DNA from 3 places in the Clostridium intestinale genome. Region 2 is predicted to be linked to each of the others. Evidence: a T-box and tRNA genes for the amino acid it is inferred to sense, from the RefSeq annotation. Region 2 holds a T-box; the other regions hold tRNA genes.
What was found. The T-box of region 2 lies ahead of P8F83_RS09755 (valine--tRNA ligase). A T-box ahead of a tRNA ligase gene usually reads a tRNA of that ligase, here a tRNA-Val.
Positions count from the first base shown of each region.

Region 1: it has a tRNA-Val gene. The T-box ahead of P8F83_RS09755 (valine--tRNA ligase) is inferred to sense a tRNA for this amino acid. The anticodon was not compared.
Region 3: it has a tRNA-Val gene. The T-box ahead of P8F83_RS09755 (valine--tRNA ligase) is inferred to sense a tRNA for this amino acid. The anticodon was not compared.

Region 1 covers NZ_CP121166.1:3,595,150-3,602,077, reverse strand. Annotated here, with positions in the region: gene P8F83_RS18455 (acyl-[acyl-carrier-protein] thioesterase) at 1-213, shown strand, start outside; gene P8F83_RS18450 (BaiN/RdsA family NAD(P)/FAD-dependent oxidoreductase) at 234-1,475, opposite strand; gene P8F83_RS18445 (CoA-binding protein) at 1,650-2,012, shown strand; gene P8F83_RS18440 (hypothetical protein) at 2,030-2,176, shown strand; tRNA gene P8F83_RS18435 (tRNA-Glu) at 2,368-2,442, shown strand; tRNA gene P8F83_RS18430 (tRNA-Val) at 2,453-2,528, shown strand; tRNA gene P8F83_RS18425 (tRNA-Asp) at 2,538-2,614, shown strand; tRNA gene P8F83_RS18420 (tRNA-Thr) at 2,620-2,694, shown strand; tRNA gene P8F83_RS18415 (tRNA-Glu) at 2,717-2,791, shown strand; tRNA gene P8F83_RS18410 (tRNA-Val) at 2,803-2,878, shown strand; tRNA gene P8F83_RS18405 (tRNA-Asp) at 2,889-2,965, shown strand; tRNA gene P8F83_RS18400 (tRNA-Glu) at 2,992-3,066, shown strand; tRNA gene P8F83_RS18395 (tRNA-Val) at 3,077-3,152, shown strand; tRNA gene P8F83_RS18390 (tRNA-Asp) at 3,162-3,238, shown strand; gene P8F83_RS18385 (ATP-binding protein) at 3,331-4,317, opposite strand; gene P8F83_RS18380 (DnaD domain protein) at 4,310-5,305, opposite strand; gene P8F83_RS18375 (peptidoglycan DD-metalloendopeptidase family protein) at 5,558-6,715, shown strand; gene P8F83_RS18370 (S8 family serine peptidase) at 6,746-6,928, opposite strand, start outside.
Region 2 covers NZ_CP121166.1:1,885,409-1,892,336, reverse strand. Annotated here, with positions in the region: gene P8F83_RS09760 (acyl-CoA dehydratase activase-related protein) at 1-2,147, shown strand, start outside; T-box leader at 2,215-2,438, shown strand; gene P8F83_RS09755 (valine--tRNA ligase) at 2,600-5,242, shown strand; gene P8F83_RS09750 (Cof-type HAD-IIB family hydrolase) at 5,367-6,161, shown strand; gene P8F83_RS09745 (bifunctional folylpolyglutamate synthase/dihydrofolate synthase) at 6,177-6,928, shown strand, end outside.
Region 3 covers NZ_CP121166.1:2,770,391-2,777,318, reverse strand. Annotated here, with positions in the region: gene P8F83_RS14200 (M23 family metallopeptidase) at 1-555, shown strand, start outside; gene spoIIID (sporulation transcriptional regulator SpoIIID) at 656-907, shown strand; gene mreB (rod shape-determining protein MreB) at 1,000-2,022, shown strand; gene yyaC (spore protease YyaC) at 2,081-2,620, opposite strand; gene P8F83_RS14180 (hypothetical protein) at 2,772-3,383, shown strand; tRNA gene P8F83_RS14175 (tRNA-Thr) at 3,557-3,631, shown strand; tRNA gene P8F83_RS14170 (tRNA-Tyr) at 3,641-3,725, shown strand; tRNA gene P8F83_RS14165 (tRNA-Val) at 3,740-3,815, shown strand; tRNA gene P8F83_RS14160 (tRNA-Thr) at 3,879-3,953, shown strand; tRNA gene P8F83_RS14155 (tRNA-Tyr) at 3,962-4,046, shown strand; tRNA gene P8F83_RS14150 (tRNA-Val) at 4,061-4,136, shown strand; tRNA gene P8F83_RS14145 (tRNA-Thr) at 4,200-4,274, shown strand; tRNA gene P8F83_RS14140 (tRNA-Tyr) at 4,283-4,367, shown strand; SAM riboswitch class I at 4,474-4,576, shown strand; gene metK (methionine adenosyltransferase) at 4,654-5,829, shown strand; gene nagA (N-acetylglucosamine-6-phosphate deacetylase) at 5,892-6,928, opposite strand, start outside.

The DNA.
Region 1 (6,928 bases), 1.7 Mb from region 2:
GCTCTAGAGGTTATTCCTGATGAGATAGTTGATGAATATGAATTAGATAATATTAGTATTATATATTCTAAAGAAATCACTTATGGACATATGGTAAAAACTAAATGTTCAGTTCATAATGAAGAAAATGGAGTAATGAAAATTCGTCATTTAATTCAAGATGATGAGGGAAGAGATATTACTCTTATAAATACTTTTTGGAGAAAAAACTAGCAAAAGAATTTCATCTTTTGCTAGTTTTTTAATGCAGTTGCAACTGTATAGGCTGAGCTCCAAGCCCATTGTAAATTAAATCCGCCGCAATCTCCATGAACATCTAAAATTTCCCCAGTAAAATATAAGTTATCAATGATTTTAGACTCCAAAGTTGAACTGTTAACTTCAGAAGTATTTATTCCACCTGATGTAACCTGAGCATTGTTAAATCCATTTGTCCCAACGCAAGAAAATTGCCACTTTTTCATTAGAGAAATAATATTTGATTTTTCTGACCAAGTTAAATCATAGACTGGTTTATGTAAATCATTTACTTTAGCTTCTTTTAGGAATATAGGAATTAATTTTTTATTCAGAACGCCTATGAGAGAATCTATAACTTTTCTATGAGAAAACATACTAAAATGACCATATATAAAATTTTCAATATCTTCTTTAGATTTATTAGGAAATAAATCTACAACTACGCTAACTTTCTTATCATTCTCTAAGGATTTAGATGCAATATGAGAAAGCTGAAGGATCGGTGGACCAGAGATGCCGTAATCAGTAAAAAGTACCTCTCCAAAATCACTTCTTATGACAATATCATCAACTAAAATTGAAGCAAGAGCATCAAACTTAATGCCAGACAAAGCTTTTAAACTAGGATAGTTAAGCTTTAATTGTACTATAGCAGGAAGCGGTTTTATTATGCTATGGCCTAATTCTTTAGCAAGTTTATAACCAGAACCATCTGAGCCTGTTTTTTCAGCAGATTTTCCTCCGCAAGATAAAATAAGTTTATCACAAGAAAACTCACTCAAATCAGCATTATCTGTGGATAAAATAAATTTTTTGCGTTTGTGGATAGATTTAATTTTACAGGAGTTATACACAGGGATTTTTCTATCCTCTAAAGCTAAACGAAAAATATCCACAACGGAAGAAGCCTGAAGAGACTGTGGATAAAGTTTACCTTTTTCTAATTCAACAATAGGTAATCCTAAAAATGAAAAAAAGTTTAAGGTATCTTCTACAGAAAATTTATTTAAAGCTTCAATAAAAAAATTCTCAGTATCACTGTAATAACCTGAAAAGGGGTAATCTATATTATTATTTGATATATTACACCTACCATTACCAGTAGTTAAAATCTTTTTTCCGACTCTGTCTGTACCTTCAACAATTGCTACATCTAACCCAAAATCTTTTAAAAGTATTGCACTCATTAATCCTGATGCACCACCACCAACTACGAGCATATTATGATGAATCATTAGGAAACCTCCTTCACTATATTGGAATAAATAAATTGTATCATTATTGAAATAATATAACTAGAGCTTATATTTATAATAAATTTTATATAAATAGAATTAATGGTATCATATATTAATAAATAATGAAATTTATTATAATAAAATTATAGAATTAAAAAAGGAGATTTTTTTATGAATGCTACAGAATTATTAAAATACAAAAATTGGGTTGTAATAGGTGACACATTAAATAAAGAGAAGTATGCTAGTAAAATACTGAGCAAGTTAATTTCAAGAGGGTATAATACTGAAGGTGTCCATCCTAAAGGTGGAGAAAATATTTATAAAACATTGGGAGAAGTACCATATAAAATTGATGTTATAGATTTATGTATAAACCCTCTAAGTGGAATAAAATTTATAGAAGAAGCAAAAGCTTTAGGTATAAAATATATACTAATACAACCAGGAGCAGAAAGTAGAGAAATTTTAAGCTACTGCAAAGATAATGGTATTATAGCTATCGAAGGCTGTGCATTAGTAGCTCTTGGATAAGAAAAGGAGAAAGTCTAATGGATAATAATAAAAACAGAAGAAAAGATAGAGAAAAGTCTAACGCAGAATTAAGAAAAATGAATCCTAAAAATGGTGCTGAAATTGGAGTAATAGATGGAGAAAAGATAGGTCATTACGAGAATTCAAAAGACCATAGTAAATAATATAAAAAAGCTATCAAAAAATGATAGCTTTTTTAAAAGTTTTATTAGAATTGTGTTTATAATTAAGATAAAATCAATATTTAAGGCAGTATTTAAAAAAAAATAAAAAAAGTGTTGACACTATTATCAATTTTAGGTATCATATTCATTGTCGGGTCGCAAGATAAGGCGACAATAGATTAAATAATTATGGCCCCTTGGTCAAGCGGTCAAGACACCACCCTTTCACGGTGGTAACAGGGGTTCGATTCCCCTAGGGGTCACCATTTTTTATTTGGGCGCATAGCTCAGCTGGGAGAGCACCTGCCTTACAAGCAGGGGGTCACAGGTTCGATCCCTGTTGTGCCCACCAAATAAATATGGCTCAGTAGCTCAGTTGGTTAGAGTGCCGGCCTGTCACGCCGGAGGTCGAGGGTTCGAGCCCCTTCTGAGTCGCCATTTACGCTGGCATGGCTCAACGGTAGAGCAGCTGACTTGTAATCAGCAGGTTGTAGGTTCGATTCCTATTGCCAGCTCCATTTTTTTCATAATACTTATTATGGCCCCTTGGTCAAGCGGTCAAGACACCACCCTTTCACGGTGGTAACAGGGGTTCGATTCCCCTAGGGGTCACCATTTTTTTATTTGGGCGCATAGCTCAGCTGGGAGAGCACCTGCCTTACAAGCAGGGGGTCACAGGTTCGATCCCTGTTGTGCCCACCAAATAAATTATGGCTCAGTAGCTCAGTTGGTTAGAGTGCCGGCCTGTCACGCCGGAGGTCGAGGGTTCGAGCCCCTTCTGAGTCGCCACTTTTACTTAAAATTATATTTATTATGGCCCCTTGGTCAAGCGGTCAAGACACCACCCTTTCACGGTGGTAACAGGGGTTCGATTCCCCTAGGGGTCACCATTTTTTATTTGGGCGCATAGCTCAGCTGGGAGAGCACCTGCCTTACAAGCAGGGGGTCACAGGTTCGATCCCTGTTGTGCCCACCAAATAAATATGGCTCAGTAGCTCAGTTGGTTAGAGTGCCGGCCTGTCACGCCGGAGGTCGAGGGTTCGAGCCCCTTCTGAGTCGCCACAAAAAAGCTTTAGTTAAAACTAAAGCTTTTTTTATATTAAAAATAAATATGAGATAATTAATTATAAAAATAGAAGCCAGAATTAAATATTCTAGCTTCTATTTTTCTTTAAATTAATTTGTACTCTAATATCATCTCCATAAAATTTATGAAGTTTGAAATTTCCTATAAGCCTAGAGCCTATTCTTTCAGTATAGGTTTTTGTTATATCAGTTAAGGTAAGATTTGTTGATATTATCATCTTTTTCTTCCTTAATAGTTTGACATTTAATAAGTTAAATAACTCGGCTATAGAGAATTCTGTTATTTGTTCAGTTCCTAAATCATCTATAATAAGCAAATCACAGTTAATAAGCAATTCTTCTAAGATTTTATTATTATCAAATCTAACTTCCCTAAGATTTTTGATAAGCTCATCAGCTGTTCTATAAACAACTAAAATTCCGCTATCTAAAAGTTCTCTTGCTATACAGTTGGTTAAGTACGTTTTGCCTGTACCTGGATCTCCATAAAACAATAGATTTTCATTATGATGTTTAAAAGAGGGCATATACCTGGTTATTATATCTTGAAATATACTTTCCATATTTTTTCTAGGCGAAAATTTTTCATCGCCAACTCTATGGGAAGAAAATAAAGATAAATCGAAGTTATCAAAATTATTATTTCTAACAGTATCAGATAACTCGGAGTTTTTATAATATACTTCAATAAGTTTACGTTTATAGCATTCGCATTGTTCAATTCCTATATAACCGGTATCTTTACATTTACTACATGTATAACGTATATTTAAGTAATTTTGAGGATAACCGTTTTGAACAAGCATTTCATATTTTTTAGCTCTTAAATCCATTATTTTATTCTTTAAGTTTGTAATTACTGGAGCTATATCATCATGATTTTTTAAAATATTCATAGAAAGACTCAAAGATAGTTTTCCTATTTCTTGGTCTATAGCTATAATTTCTGGATGAAGCTCTTGAATTTCTTTTTTTCTAGTTTTAAGGGCATTAGATTCTCTTTCTCTTATTAACTCATAGAGAGATAAAACTTCTGACCTATATCCTTTAATCATCATTATCCCATCCTAATAATTTTTTTTCTAAGGAATCATAATCATAATTTCTTCCTTGAAAATTATCAAACCTAAGCTTAGGTTTTTCATTTTTTTGAGTATACTTGGTTTTATTTGAGTTAGTAGCTTTATAGTTAGCCTCACTCTGTTCTATGTCTTTAAGGGTTTTAAGATTACTTCCATACCATTTAGATAATATTCCATCAATATATTTAAAATCAGAGCGTCCTAATCTATCAAAACAAATTTGTACAGCTTTATATATAACTTCTAGAGAATAATTGTATTTAGTAATCCACTTATCTAAAAGCTCCTCTTGAGGTTTCATAATATCTGTATTTTTAATTCCCAAATAAGAAAGAATACTTCTTATTTTTACCCATTTGTCCTCGGATTTAGTTATATAGCTTTGAGCTGCTTCTATAGTTTTAATATTGTTATCGTTCCAAGCAAGAGCAACTTTTTCAATATACCTGGAATCTTTTTTTCCTTTAGATACACAGTATTCAATTAGAAGCAAAATAAGTTCTGATGAAAAACCAAAATCTTTTTGCCAACCTAAATATGAAGACATTTCTTTAGGAGACAGAGGTCTTCCTATAAGTTTTTCTATATCCTTAAGCATATCTTTAGTTCCACTAGAATTTAAAGCTTCTAATAGACTGAGCTTAGGATTTGTTTCTTCTATTTCCTCTGATAAAGTAGAAAACTCAATACTGTAGTTACCCATTTTGTCTATAGGAACTATTTTTAGTAATCCTTCATCTTGCCAATAATAAAAAGCATTCATAATATCTGACTCTAAAAGATTAAGTTTAGAGGCTATTATAGAAGAACTTACTCCAAGCTCTCCAGATAAAATATATTTAAGCATTAATATATAAACTTTAACAAATTCTCCTCGCGCTTTTGGCATATGTTTTTCAATAAAAATATTACTAATAGGAGTAAAGGTAACAGGTGAATTTTTTAGCATAAAAGTACTCATATATTTATTTACACCTTCCCCATAAATTTAATAACACTCATAAGTGTAAAATCATTATAACAAAGCAGAAAACATCTAACAACTTAATTCAGTATAAAAAAATGTATAGTATTTTTAATTTCGGGAATAGTAGTATTTGTATTTCAAAATTAAAGTAAATGAGGAAATTGCATGGAAGATAGTCTGAAAAATTGTAATAAGGAAAATATTATACTGAAAAGGGTTGTGATATATATATGTTTTATTGTAATTATGCTCACAACATCTATAGGAATAATCACATATAGAGCATATAGTAAAAATAATTTAAATTATTCTGCATATATAAGTAACAGACTTATAGGATATGTAGATAATAAAAAAGATTTTAAAGAGTCTATTAAAAGTATAGCTAATGGGCTTGTAGATCAATACCCAACCATTAATATAAAAAAATATAAGTTAAGCTTCAAAAAAATTAATAAAAGCGAAACTACAATAACTAATGATGTAGAAGTTAAAAAAAATGTACTTAAGAGTCTAGAAGGTACAGTTAATACTAATAGATTAATTATAAATGGTATTGAATTTGGATATATATCATCGGAAGAAGAAAAAAAGAGCGCACTAAATTCATTAGTGGGAAAATACTTAAAAGATATAAATGTTGATAAAGACAATGTTTTATCTGTAAATATAAATGGAAGCATAGAACTTAAAAAAGAGACGGTTAATATATCTTCTTTAGATCCATTAGAAATTATTGTTGAAAGACTATATGAAACTAATAAAGGAGATAAACCTATTTTAAATATAGATATTACATTAAATGAAACTTTTAAAGAAACTATAATGCCAAAAACAACAATATTATCTACAAACGAAATATATTTAGGGCAAAGTAAAAATCAAGAAGGCGTAGCAGGTGAAAAAGAAGTATTAAAGGAGATAAAATATTCAAATGGTAAGAAGATAAATGAGAAAAATATATCTGAAAAAGTTATAGTGGAGCCTAAAGATAACATAGTTTATAAAGGGGTAAAAGATCCTATTGCAGGTGGAGTAGCATTTTTAGAGAATCCATCCAGAGGGAGTATTACATCAAACTATGGAGCTAGATGGGGAAAGGTACATAAAGGAATAGATATTGCAGGAAACATAGGGGATCCTATAAAAGCTGCATTGGATGGAAAAGTAATAGAAGCATATTATAGTAGTTCTTATGGTAATGTTATTACCATAGAGCATGGAAATGGAATACAAACTTTATATGCTCATTGTAGTAAATTATTAGCTAAAGAAGGCCAAGAGGTAAAAAGAGGGGATATCATAGCGAAGATTGGTAATACTGGAAGAAGCACAGGTCCACATTTGCACTTTGAATTAAAGGTAAATGGTAGTGCTATAAATCCTATAAAGTACATAGATTAAGAAAATCCACCGACATAATCGGTGGATTTTTTAATTCATTATCTTAGATAAGTTAATATACCCTTCACCTCCAAGAGGTTTATCATAAGGGAGTTCCTCGCAAGATAGTTTTAGGAGCGATAATAAGTCACTAAAAGAGAGGTTTGGATTATTTTCAAATATAAGCGCACAAACTCCGGTAATATAAGCACAAGAGCAAGAAGTTCCGCTAAA
Region 2 (6,928 bases):
TATATGAAATGGGAATAGAAACAATACCATCTGAATCAGCTTGTTATCCAGCTAAGCTTGTTCATGGTCATATTATGGCTTTAATAAATAGAGGTGTAAAAACAATTTTCTATCCTTGTATTCCATATGAAGTAAAAGAAGATCCTACAGCGGGAAATCACTACAATTGTCCTATAGTAACTTCATATCCAGAAGCTATAAGAGCTAATATGGATGTTATTAAGGAGCAAGATGTTAAGTTTATGAATCCTTTCTTTGCACTTCATGATAAAGATAAGTTATTAGTTAGACTTATCCATGAGTTTAAAGAACTTGGTGTTAGTAAAGAAGAATGTATAAAGGCACTAGACTTAGCGTGGAGAGAAAAAGAAAACTACGTTTTAGATATAAGAAACAAAGGGGAAGAAGTAATAAAGTATCTTGAAGAAACAGGTAAAAAGGGTATAGTACTTAGCGGAAGACCATATCATGTAGACCCTGAAATAAACCACGGAATACCTAATATAATAGCATCCTTTGGAATGGCTGTTTTAACAGAAGATTCAGTTGCTCATTTATCAGAGGTCCAAAGACCACTTAAGATAGTTGATCAATGGACATACCATTCAAGATTATATAGGGCAGCCACATATGTATCCAAAAAAGACAACCTAGAGTTAGTTCAATTAAACTCCTTTGGATGTGGATTAGATGCAGTTACAACTGACCAGGTTCAAGAGATATTAAGTGCATCTGGGAAGATATATACTGTTTTAAAGATAGATGAAGGAAATAATTTAGGTGCTATAAGAATAAGAATCAGAAGCTTAATAGCTGCAATGGAAGAAAGAGTTAGAAATAACTATGTTCCTATAAAACAGAAGATTGAGTATAAGTCTAAAGAGTTTACTAAGGAAATGAGAAAAACTCATACAATATTGTCACCACAAATGTCTCCGATTCACTTTGATTTGGTTCAGGAAGCTTTTAATTCTTCTGGCTACAACTTAGTAGTTTTACCATCAACTGATAAGATGGCTGTAGAAGAGGGATTAAAATATGTTAATAATGACGCTTGTTATCCTTCAATAATAGTAATAGGACAACTAATACATGCCTTAAAATCGGGTGAGTATGATTTAGATAATACATCAGTTATCATTTCTCAAACAGGTGGAGGATGTAGAGCAACAAACTATATAGGATTCCTTAAAAAAGCTTTAATTGAAGCTGGTTTTGAAAATATACCAGTTATATCTTTAAATGCTGTTGGACTTGAGAAACAGTCAGGATTTAAGATAACACCAAAACTCCTTCATAAAGCATTAATGTCATTAGTTTATGGTGATTTATTTATGAGAGTTTTATATAAAGTAAGACCTTATGAAAAAGAGGTTGGAAGTGCAAATGAACTTTATGATAAGTGGAGAAATATAGCTAAAGAAAATGTTAGAAGTGGAAGTTTTAATGCTTATAAAAAGAATATAAGAAATATTATTAAAGAGTTTGATGAACTAGAACTTTTAGATATAAAGAAACCTAAAGTTGGACTAGTTGGTGAGATTTTAGTTAAGTTCCATCCAACTGCAAACAATGATGCAGTAAGTGTTATTGAAAATGAAGGTGGAGAAGCAGTTATGCCTGATCTTCTAGACTTCTTCTTCTACTCAGCTTATGATGCAGACTTTAAATATAAATTCTTATCTGCAAGCAAAAAGAGCAGAAATATTTCAATGCTTGCTATATGGTTTATGGAGTTATATAGAAAAGAAATGAAGAAGGCTTTAGACGAAAGTAACAGATTCCATGCACCTAAGCATATAAAAGAATTAGGAGATATGGCATCTCAAATACTTTCTCTAGGTAACCAAACAGGAGAAGGATGGTTTTTAACAGCAGAGATGATAGAACTTATAGAAAGTGGAGTTAACAACATAATTTGTATGCAGCCTTTTGCTTGCCTGCCTAACCATGTTACAGGAAAAGGTATGATTAAGGCATTAAAGCATAAATATCCTCTTTCTAACATAGTTGCAGTAGATTATGATCCAGGTGCATCAGAAGTTAATCAATTAAATAGAATTAAACTTATGATGTCAGTCGCCTTTAAGAACCTAGAACAAAAGGAAGCACCTAAAAAAGTATTGTGGCTTGAAAAAGAAGTATAATATTTCTTGACAATTTTACATTTAATACTATAATATATGAATATATCGTATAATTTCATATGGATATACAAATGCAATGAAAAAGAGGAGTAAAAACAGTAATGATATTAAGAGAAGAAAATCCTTAGGCTGTGAGATTTTCTATATCGGATGTTTTGAAGGTAGCTTTTGAGCAGCTTTGCTGAAAGTTTAAGTAGGTAAAGTCGGCAGCTATGTCGTTAAAGTAATGAGAGTCTATAATCTTTTATGATTGTAGAAATAAAGGTGGTACCGCGAGTCTTCGTCCTTTTATAGGATGAAGGCTCTTTTTTTATTTGTGCATTATTCCATATATTTCCTGGGCGATAAATTTGATAAATATAAGTTTCCAAGGATGAAAGCAAAGAAAATACTTAAGTATAGCTAAATTTTAGCTTAAAAGAAATATCCTAAATTAAGAGGAGGAAGAAAAAATGAGTGAAAATAATATTTCAACAACCTATAATCCAAAAGAATTTGAAGAAAAGATATATAAAACATGGGAAGAGAAAAAATACTTTACGCCAGAGGTTGATAAAAGCAAAAAGCCTTATACTATAGTAATGCCACCACCAAATATAACTGGTAAACTTCATCTTGGGCATGCTTTAGATAATACACTTCAAGATATTTTAATAAGATATAAAAGAATGCAAGGTTTTTGTACTTTATGGGTTCCTGGGGAAGACCATGCAAGTATAGCAACTGAAGTTAAAGTTGAGAATGAACTTCTGAAACAAGGTTTAGTTAAGAAGGAACTTGGAAGAGAAGGATTCTTAGAGAAAGTTTGGGAATGGTCAGATGAGTACAGAGAAAGAATAAGAACTCAACTTAAAAAGATGGGAGTTTCAGCAGACTTTACTAGAGAAGCTTTCACTATGGATGAGAACTTAAACAAAGCAGTTAGACATGTATTTGTTAAGTTGTACAATGAAGGACTTATCTACCAAGGAAATAGAATAACTAACTGGTGTCCTAAGTGTGAAACTGCTTTATCTGATGCAGAGATTGAATATAAAGAACAAGAAGGCAGCTTCTGGCACATTAAGTATCCAGTTAAAGACTCAGATGAGTTTTTAGAAATAGCAACAACTAGACCAGAAACTCTTTTAGGAGATACTGCTGTTGCTGTAAATCCAAATGATGAGAGATTTAAGCACTTAATAGGTAAAACTTTAATACTTCCACTAGTTAATAGAGAAATACCTGTAGTTGCTGACGACTATGTTGATATAGAGTTTGGTACAGGTGCAGTTAAGATAACTCCAGCACATGATCCAAATGACTATGAAGTTGGTAAAAGACACTCTCTTAAAGAAATCAGAGTTATGGATGATAGAGGAGTTATAAACTCTTTAGGTGGAAAGTATGTTGGACTTGATAGATATGAAGCAAGAAAAGCTATAGTTAAAGACTTAGACTCAGAAGGACTTCTAGTTAAGATAAAACCGCATGTTCACAATGTAGGGACTCATGATAGATGTGGAGTTGTAATAGAACCTATAATATCAAAACAATGGTATGTTAAGATGGAATCTTTAGCAAAACCTGCGGTAGATGTAGTTAAAGAAAAGAAAACTAAGTTTATACCAGAAAGATTTGAAAAGACTTACTTCAACTGGATGGAAAACATTCAAGACTGGTGTATATCAAGACAACTTTGGTGGGGACATAGAATACCTGTATTCTACTGTGAAGATTGTGGAGAAATGATGGTAAAGGAAGATGCACCTGAAAGCTGTACTAAGTGTTCATCAACTAAGATAAGACAAGAAGATGATGTACTTGACACTTGGTTCTCATCTGCACTTTGGCCGTTCTCAACTTTAGGTTGGCCAGATAAGACAGATGACTTAAACTACTTCTATCCTAACTCAGTTTTAGTTACTGGATATGATATAATCTTCTTCTGGGTTGCTAGAATGATCTTCTCTGGACTTCACAACATGGGAGAAACTCCTTTTGAACATGTACTTATACATGGTATAATGAGAGATTCAGAAGGTAAAAAGATGAGTAAGTCCTTAGGGAATGGTGTAGATCCTCTTGATGTAATAGATACGTATGGTGCAGATGCTTTAAGATTCATGTTAGCTACAGGAAATGCTCCAGGAAATGATATAAGATACTATCAAGAGAGAGTTGAGGCTGCTAGAAACTTTGCAAACAAGATCTGGAATGCTTCAAGATTCTTAATGATGAACTTAGACAAAGAGTTAATGAACAAGTACAAAGATGAAAAAGACTACTCACTAGCTGATAAGTGGATATTATCAAGATGTACTACTTTAGTTAAAGAAACAACCGAGAACTTAGATAAGTTTGAACTTGCAATAGCTTTCCAAAAAGTTTATGACTTTATGTGGAATGAACTTTGCGACTGGTATATAGAACTTGTTAAACCTGTATTCTATGGAGAAGATGAAAAAGCTAAAGGAATTGCATATAATGTAATCTACAAAGTTTTATCAACTGGACTTAAGTTATTACATCCAGTTATGCCATTTATAACTGAAGAGATATATACTCATCTTTGTGACGAGTTTGAATCTATAACTATCTCAACTTGGCCAGAGTATGAAGAAGAGTTACATGATACTAAAGCTGAAAAAGAAATGGGATATATAATAGATTCAATTAAATCTCTTAGAAATGTTAGAGCAGAAATGAATGTACCACCATCAAGAAAAGCTAAAGTAATTGCATATATAAATAAAGAAGCTAAAGATGCCTTCTTAAATGGAATTTCTTATATGGAGAAGTTAGCTTCTGCATCAGAAGTTGAGTTTATAGAAGAGAAAACTTTAGTTCCTGAAAATGCAGTTTCTGTAGTTGTTGAAGTTGGGGAGTTATTTATGCCACTTCTTGACCTAGTTGACAGAGAAAAGGAACTAGATAGATTAAACAAAGAAAAAGCTAAACTTGAAGGAGAAATAGATAGAGTTGATAAAAAACTTTCAAATGAAAGATTTACAGCTAAAGCTCCTGCTGATGTAGTTGAAGCTGAAAAAGCTAAAGGTGAAAAATATAAAGAAATGCTTGAATCAGTTATAGCAAGAATAAAAGCATTAGAATAGTATGTAAATGATGGGATGATTAAATCATTCCATCATTTAATTATATGTGATAGAATAATGGGGACAAGTTAAATGCATTAAAAGTTGTAATATAAGAAGTAATTTATGGAGGTTTAAATATAATATGATAAAACTAATTGCAAGTGATATGGATGGTACACTTTTAAACTCAAAAGGAAATTTACCAGATGATTTTGATAAAGTTGCAGATAAGCTTATAAATAAGGGAGTAGTTTTAGTTGCTGCTAGTGGAAGACAATATTATACGCTTAAAAACACCTTTAGTAATATAAAAGATGATATGGTATTTTTAGCTGAAAATGGAGCTTATGTTGTATACAAAAATAAAGAACTATATTCATCTATCATGATGAAAGAAGATATAAAGAAAATAGTAGAAGTAGCAAGAACTATAAAAGGTGTTGATGTAGTTGCTTGTGGTAAAAAAGGTGCTTATATTGAAAATACTGAAGAATATTTTATGAAGGAAATAAGAAAATATTATCATAAACATCAAGTTGTAGATGATGTTACTGAAGTAGATGATGAAGTAATTAAAGTAAGCCTATACGACAGTATTGGATCTGCTGAGAATTCTAACAAAGTGATGAGCCCATTATGGGGAGAAAAATACAAGGTAACTGTTTCAGGTAAAGATTGGCTTGATTTGGTGAATAAAGATACTAACAAAGGGAATTCTTTAAAGGTTATTCAAAAACTTCTTAATATAGACAAACAAGAAACTATGGTATTTGGAGATTATTTTAATGATGTTGAAATGCTTCAAGAGGCATATCACAGTTATGCAATGATGAATGCACCAGAAGGAGTAAAAAAGCATAGTAGATTTTTAGCTAAAACTAATGATGAAGATGGAGTAATGAGAGTTATAAAAGAAAAAGTATTAAAGGAAGCTTAAACTTTGGAGGAAAAAATGGATTATAAAGAATGTATGAAGTATATACATGATTTAGGTAAATTCGGAATGAATTTTGGGCTGGAAAGAACGGAACGTATATTAGAGCTTCTTGGAAATCCCCATAAACAGTTAAAATTAATTCATGTTGCAGGAACTAATGGAAAAGGTTCAACTACATCAATGATTACGAGTATTTTAATTGAAGCAGGATATAAAGTTGGTATGTATACTTCCCCTTTTTTAGAAGAGTTTGAGGAAAGAATTCAAATTAATAGAGAAAATATATCTAAAGAAGATTTAGTTAAAGTTGTAATGGAAGTCAAAGAGATAATACCAAAAGTAATTGAAGAAGGATTTCATGCACCTACAGAGTTTGAAATCATAACCTGTGTGATGTTTAAACACTTTAGTGATAAGAAGATTGATTTTGGTGTAATTGAAGTAGGACTTGGAGGGAGATTAGATTCAACTAATGTGATTAACCCTTTAGTATCAGTAATTACTTCTATAAGTCATGATCATGTGAACATCTTAGGAAATGATATAAGAGATATAGCAAAAGAAAAAGCTGGGATAATAAAAGAAAAAACTCCTTTAGTTTTATATCCTCAAGTGGATCTAGTTACAGAGGTTATAGAGGATATTGCAAAAACAAAAAACTCTAATATAATTTACACAAAAAAAGAACAAGTAAAGTTATTAGATTTTGTTCATGGGGAACATGAAAGTTATCAAATATTTGAAAGAGTTGAAGGCGGTAAAAAGAA
Region 3 (6,928 bases), 880 kb from region 2:
GCTGATCAGGTTAAAAATACTAATGATAAGTCAAATGAAGAAAAATCAGACAACAATAAAGATGCTAATAAAACTTCTCAAAACACAACACAAAAATCAACCACCGTTTCAAATACAAATACTGTTAAATTTAATAAACCTTTAGATGGTACATTATTAAGAAAGTTTTCATATGGTATTGAGATGGTAAAAGTTGATACCAATAATTATGAAAGTATAAAAGGAATCGATATTTCAGCAAAAGTTGGAACTGATGTTGTAGCTGTAGCTGAAGGAGTTGTTGAAGAAGTTGGAGAAGAAGATGGTGATTTAAGTGGATGGTATGTTGTTATAAAACATACTAATGGTATGAAGAGTAAATATGCAAACTTAGATTCAAATATCAAAGTTAAAAAGGATCAAAAAGTTACTCAGGGAGCTGTTATCGGTAAAGTTGGAAATACAGCTAAGAAATTTACTAATAAAGATGTTGGAGAACATTTGAAATTCCAAATGGTAGATTCAAAGGGTGAACAAGTTGATCCATTAAAATATTTTACACTTAAGACACAATAATTGATTTATATAATTGAAATCAGTCATTTTATAAAATGGCTGATTTCTAAAAACATTAAATAAATATTAACTAATATAACTAAATGAGGAGGATCCAGCTTTGAAAGACTATATTGAAGAAAGGGTACTAGAGGTTGCTCAGTATATAATAGATTCGAAAGCTACAATTAGAAAAACTGCAAAGGTTTTTGGTGTTAGCAAAAGTACTATTCATAAAGATATGACTGAAAGATTACCTAAAATTAACCCATCTATAGCACAGGAAGCAAAATATATTTTAGATTTAAATAAAGCTGAAAGGCATATTAGAGGTGGAAAAGCTACAAAATTAAAGTACAAGGCTATTGAATAGATTCATTATTCCATATTATAATATAAAAAGGAGAATATTGTTGAAAAACTTTAAATATTTTCGAATTTTATCATTATAGGAGTGAATATAAAATGTGGTTTTGGAAGATTGGAAACGACTTAGCCATAGATTTAGGTACAGCTACTGTGTTAGTTTATATGGCAGGAAAAGGGATTATTTTAAAAGAACCTTCAGTAGTAGCGGTAGATAAAAATTCAAATAAGGTACTAGCTGTAGGAGAAGAAGCAAGAAAAATGATTGGCCGTACCCCAGGGAATATCGTTGCAGTACGTCCACTAAGAGATGGCGTAATATCTGATTACGATATTACTGAAAAAATGTTAAAACATTTTATTCAAAAAAGCTGCGGTAAAAGAAAAATTTCTGCCCCAAAAGTTATGGTATGTGTACCATCACAATCAACTGAAGTTGAAAAGAGAGCAGTAGTAGATGCTGCTAAAAATTCAGGAGCTAAGTCCGTATTTTTAATAGAGGAACCACTTGCAGCTGCAATAGGAGCTGGATTAGATATTTCAAAACCAAATGGAACAATGGTTATAGATATTGGTGGAGGAACCACTGATATAGCAATTATATCTCTAAATGGTGTAGTTGTAAGAGCGTCAATTAAGGTTGCTGGAGATAAGTTTGATGAATCTATTATCAGATTTATAAGAAGTAAATACAAGCTTATGATCGGAGAAAAATCAGCAGAAGAGCTTAAAATAACTGCTGGATCGGCACTAAGAGGCTCAAGAAATGTTACGGCTATAGTAAAAGGAAGAAATTTAATTACTGGATTGCCAGATAATATAGAAGTAACTACTGAAGAACTTACAAAGGCATTAGAAGAACCAGTAAGATTAATAATAGATAAAATTCGAGATGTATTAGAAAAAACCCCACCTGAGCTAGCGGCAGATATAATAGATAAAGGAATATTAATGACTGGTGGAGGGGCCTTGCTTTATGGATTCGATAAATTAATTGAGATAGAAACTGGAGTAAAAGTTAATGTAGCTGATAATTCAGTAGATTGTGTTGTTTTAGGATCTGGAAAAGCATTAACGTCTTTAGAAAAAGGACATGGTGAGTTTTTAATCTCAAATAAATAGAGTATTTATAAAAATAAAATGCTACTAAAAATTCTATATTTTTAGTAGCATTTTATTTTTATATAGAAAGTTTTTTTATATCACTCAAATAGTAAGAGTGAACTATTCCTTTAACAATAGATTTACTCATATCCATTATTAAAGAAAGGCGTATAGTTCTATTAGAAAAAATTTCGGTAGCGCTACTTGAATCAACAATGCCTATAATAGAAGCATTACCTACATCAGGAAGAGTTTTTCCAACACCCTTTCCAGGATGTATAGCATAATCTCTTACATGAATTTCACCTATTGAATTAATATCTCCTAGACAAGCATCTATGCCTATTATTAAAGAATTAGGATGATTTTTATTAATCTCAACTAATTTTTTATCTATATTTAATGCGTGGATAGGTGAAGATAAAGTTCCGTAAATTGGTAAGGGTATTAGAGTTTCTTTTAGTAATGTACCTACTAGTGGTCCAAGAGAATCTCCTATACATTTATCAGTTCCTATACAGACTATTACAGTATTGTCTTTTATATAGTCTCTCAAGAAGTAAGCTATTTCGTAATAGGCCATATTTTCTTTATAATTTACTTTAACTTTATTCAAAAAAACCATCCTTTCTACTTGATGTATAAACGGTACTTTATTATATATGCAAGCAAAAAGAACCTTATTATATATAATAAAAAATTATAATATCAAAAGTATAAAAATGATAAATAATGGCAATAAAGGTTAATAGTAGAGAGGTGATAAAATGAATAAAAAAATTTTAACGATATTAGTTATATTAGCAACAATTATAAGTGTAGTCTTTATCTTATACCCAAGTAATCCTAAAAAAACAACGGAACAAAGCGTACAAGTTAAAAATAATACATCTAAGAAACAAGTTGCAGATAAAGCAAATAATGAAAATAATACTAGTGTAAAAAATGATAAATTAGAAACGGAAAAGAAAGCAGACGACAAAGGTAAGGCTGAAAATAGTGACCCATTAATTAAAGTTGAGGGTAATGAGTATGAAGATTCATATATAGATAATTCTAAAAATAATTATAATAAACCTGATAAAAAAGAAGAAGAGGCTTTGACTGCAAGTATGATTTTTAAGGTTGATAAAAATACAATAGAGAAGAAAATTTCTGTATCTAACAAAGCAAAATTGCTTTATTATGCAAGTAAATTATCTAATTTTGATTATGCACAAATCAAAGATATATTAGATAATGGAGATGAAGTGGATGGAGCTAAAGATATAGTTAAAATATTAAAAAATAGATTAAAAGCAAGTGATTATGAAGAAGTTAAAAAAATTCTCAGCCCTTATATAGATATAGAAAAAATAGAAAATCATATTAGTGTATAGGTTTAAAAGAAAGTTTGAAAAAATCAAATAATAGACTAATAAGGAGAAAAATATAGAAAATAGGAGTTTAAGTGTAATAATATCTGTAAATGAGGTATTTTAAGAGTTGAAACTTATTACTTATCCCCTTATACTAATCATTGTCGGTTCTGTGAAAGAATCAATATAAATCCGCTGGCATGGCTCAACGGTAGAGCAGCTGACTTGTAATCAGCAGGTTGTAGGTTCGATTCCTATTGCCAGCTCCACAAAAACATGGAGGAGTTCCCGAGTGGCCAAAGGGGGCAGACTGTAAATCTGTTACGTTTCGTTTCGATGGTTCGAATCCGTCCTCCTCCACCATTTTTTAAAAATAAGGGCGCATAGCTCAGCTGGGAGAGCACCTGCCTTACAAGCAGGGGGTCACAGGTTCGATCCCTGTTGTGCCCACCAATAGTTATAATATTAAATTATAACCAAGCAAGTTTAATTAATAGGCATTAAAAGTGAATATGTGCTGGCATGGCTCAACGGTAGAGCAGCTGACTTGTAATCAGCAGGTTGTAGGTTCGATTCCTATTGCCAGCTCCATAAAACATGGAGGAGTTCCCGAGTGGCCAAAGGGGGCAGACTGTAAATCTGTTACGTTTCGTTTCGATGGTTCGAATCCGTCCTCCTCCACCATTTTTTAAAAATAAGGGCGCATAGCTCAGCTGGGAGAGCACCTGCCTTACAAGCAGGGGGTCACAGGTTCGATCCCTGTTGTGCCCACCAATAGTTATAATATTAAATTATAACCAAGCAAGTTTAATTAATAGGCATTAAAAGTGAATATGTGCTGGCATGGCTCAACGGTAGAGCAGCTGACTTGTAATCAGCAGGTTGTAGGTTCGATTCCTATTGCCAGCTCCATAAAACATGGAGGAGTTCCCGAGTGGCCAAAGGGGGCAGACTGTAAATCTGTTACGTTTCGTTTCGATGGTTCGAATCCGTCCTCCTCCACCAATAAAAGTAGATTATTCTACTTTTTTATTTTTTTTATTTATTACAAATTTTTATTGAAATATTAATCTAATAATGATATAATTATTCACGAAATGAATAATGATAACTCTTATCAAGAGAGGTGGAGGGATAGGGCCCTACGAAACCCGGCAACCTGTGTTATGCACAAAGGTGCCAATTCCTGCAGTGAAAAATCTGCGAGATAAGAGAGAGAATTAATTTATCAAGTCTCTTCTTATCGGAGGGCTTTATTTTTTTGCAATAATATATCGGAGGGAGAAATAAAATGAAAAGATTATTTACATCTGAATCAGTTACAGAAGGACATCCAGATAAAATCTGTGATCAAATATCAGATTCAGTTTTAGATGCTATATTTGAACAAGATCCAAATGCTAGAGTAGCATGTGAGACAGCAGTTACAACTGGGATGGTAATGGTAATGGGGGAAATATCAACTAAATGTTATGTGGATATTCCTAAGGTGGTTAGACAAACTATTAGAGAAATAGGTTACGATAGAGCAAAATATGGATTTGACTGTGATACTTGTGCAGTATTAACTACTATAGACGAGCAATCATCAGATATAGCTCAAGGAGTAGATGAGGCTTTAGAATCTAGAGAAGGCGAAATGGATAAAATAGATGCAGTTGGAGCTGGAGATCAAGGAATGATGTTTGGTTTTGCAACTAATGAAACTCCAGAATTAATGCCAGCACCTATAGCTATGGCGCATAGACTTTCAAGAAGATTATCTGAAGTAAGAAAAAATGGAACTTTAGAGTATTTAAGACCAGATGGAAAAACTCAAGTTACAGTAGAATATGATGATAATAAAGTAAAAAGAATTGATGCTATAGTAGTGTCAACTCAACATGGACCAGAGGTATCACAAGAACAAATAAAAAGTGATATTTTAGAACATGTAATAAAGGCTGTTATACCAGCTGAATTATTAGATGAAAATACTAAATATTATATAAATCCAACTGGAAGATTTGTTATAGGTGGACCACAAGGAGACGCTGGGTTAACTGGTAGAAAAATAATTGTTGATACCTATGGCGGATACGGTAGACATGGTGGCGGAGCTTTCTCAGGAAAAGATCCAACTAAGGTAGATAGAAGTGCAGCTTATGCAGCTAGATGGGTTGCAAAAAACCTTGTAGCAGCTGGTGTTGCTGATAAATTAGAGATAGAAGTAGCTTATGCTATAGGAGTTGCTAAACCAGTGTCAATAGAAGTAGATACATTTGGGACTGCTAAAATAGGTGATGATAAAATAATCGATATAATAAATAAGGTATTTGATTTAAGACCGGGAGCTATTATAAGAGATTTAGATTTAAGAAGACCTATATATAAGAGGACAGCAGCTTATGGACATTTTGGAAGAACAGATGTAGAACTTCCTTGGGAACAACTAACAAGGGTTGAAGAAATAAAAAAATTAATATAGTATATTAAAAAAAGTGGTTATAAAATGATTGTAAGTTATCATTTTATAAACCACTTTTTCTTCTAATTATTGGAATAAACTATTTTTCCGCCAATTATTGAATATTTAATTTCAATATTATCATCAAATAAAACTAAATCAGCATCATACCCTTCTTTTATTATACCTTTTTTGTCATCAACCTTACAATGTTTTGCAGGATTGTAAGTAGCCATCTTAATAACTTCGTGTAATGGATAGTTAGTATTTTTATATACATTTTTAATAGCATTATCAAGTGTTAAGATAGAACCAGCAAGAGCTCCATTTTCTAACCTTGCAGCACCATTTTTAACTATTACAGGCTGCCCACCCAAAGAATAAGAGCCTTCAGGCATACAACAGGCTTCCATTGCGTCAGATACTAATAAAACCTTATCAGTTGTCTTTATTTTATATGCGGTTCTTAAAGAAGGATAAGATATATGAATTCCATCAGAAATAGTTTCTGTAGTTATATTAGAATCAAAAATAGCTCCAACAGTTCCAGCTTCTCTATGTTGAAATGGAGTCATAGCATTAAAAAGATGCGTGGAGTGTGATACACCATGTTTTATGCCTTCCATTGCCTCCTCATAAGTCGCTTTAGTATGTCCTAATGAAACTCTAACACCTTTATTGTCTAAGTAAGAAATTAATTCTAATGCCCCTTCTACTTCTGGAGCTATAGTTATAGAAGTTACTGCATTCTCATATTCACCTACCATATCATGATAAGTTTCCTTAGATGGTTTTTGAAGGAAATTAGGGTTTTGTGCACCAATTGCTTGTAGACTAATAAAAGGGCCTTCTAAATGAGCACCTAATACATTGGCTCCTTCAGTACCTATTTCCTTAGCCTTTGATATAGCTTCCATAGACTTATATATATCTTTAATAGCAACAGTCATTGTTGTTGGCGTAAATGAAGTTGTACCGTGTTTAACTATGTTTTTTGAGATTTCATTTAAGGATTCATAAGTTCCATTCATAGTATCGTAACCGCCAGCACCATGTATATGAACATCTATAAAACCAGGAGATAAGTATAAACCTGTACCATCAATTATCTTATCATCTA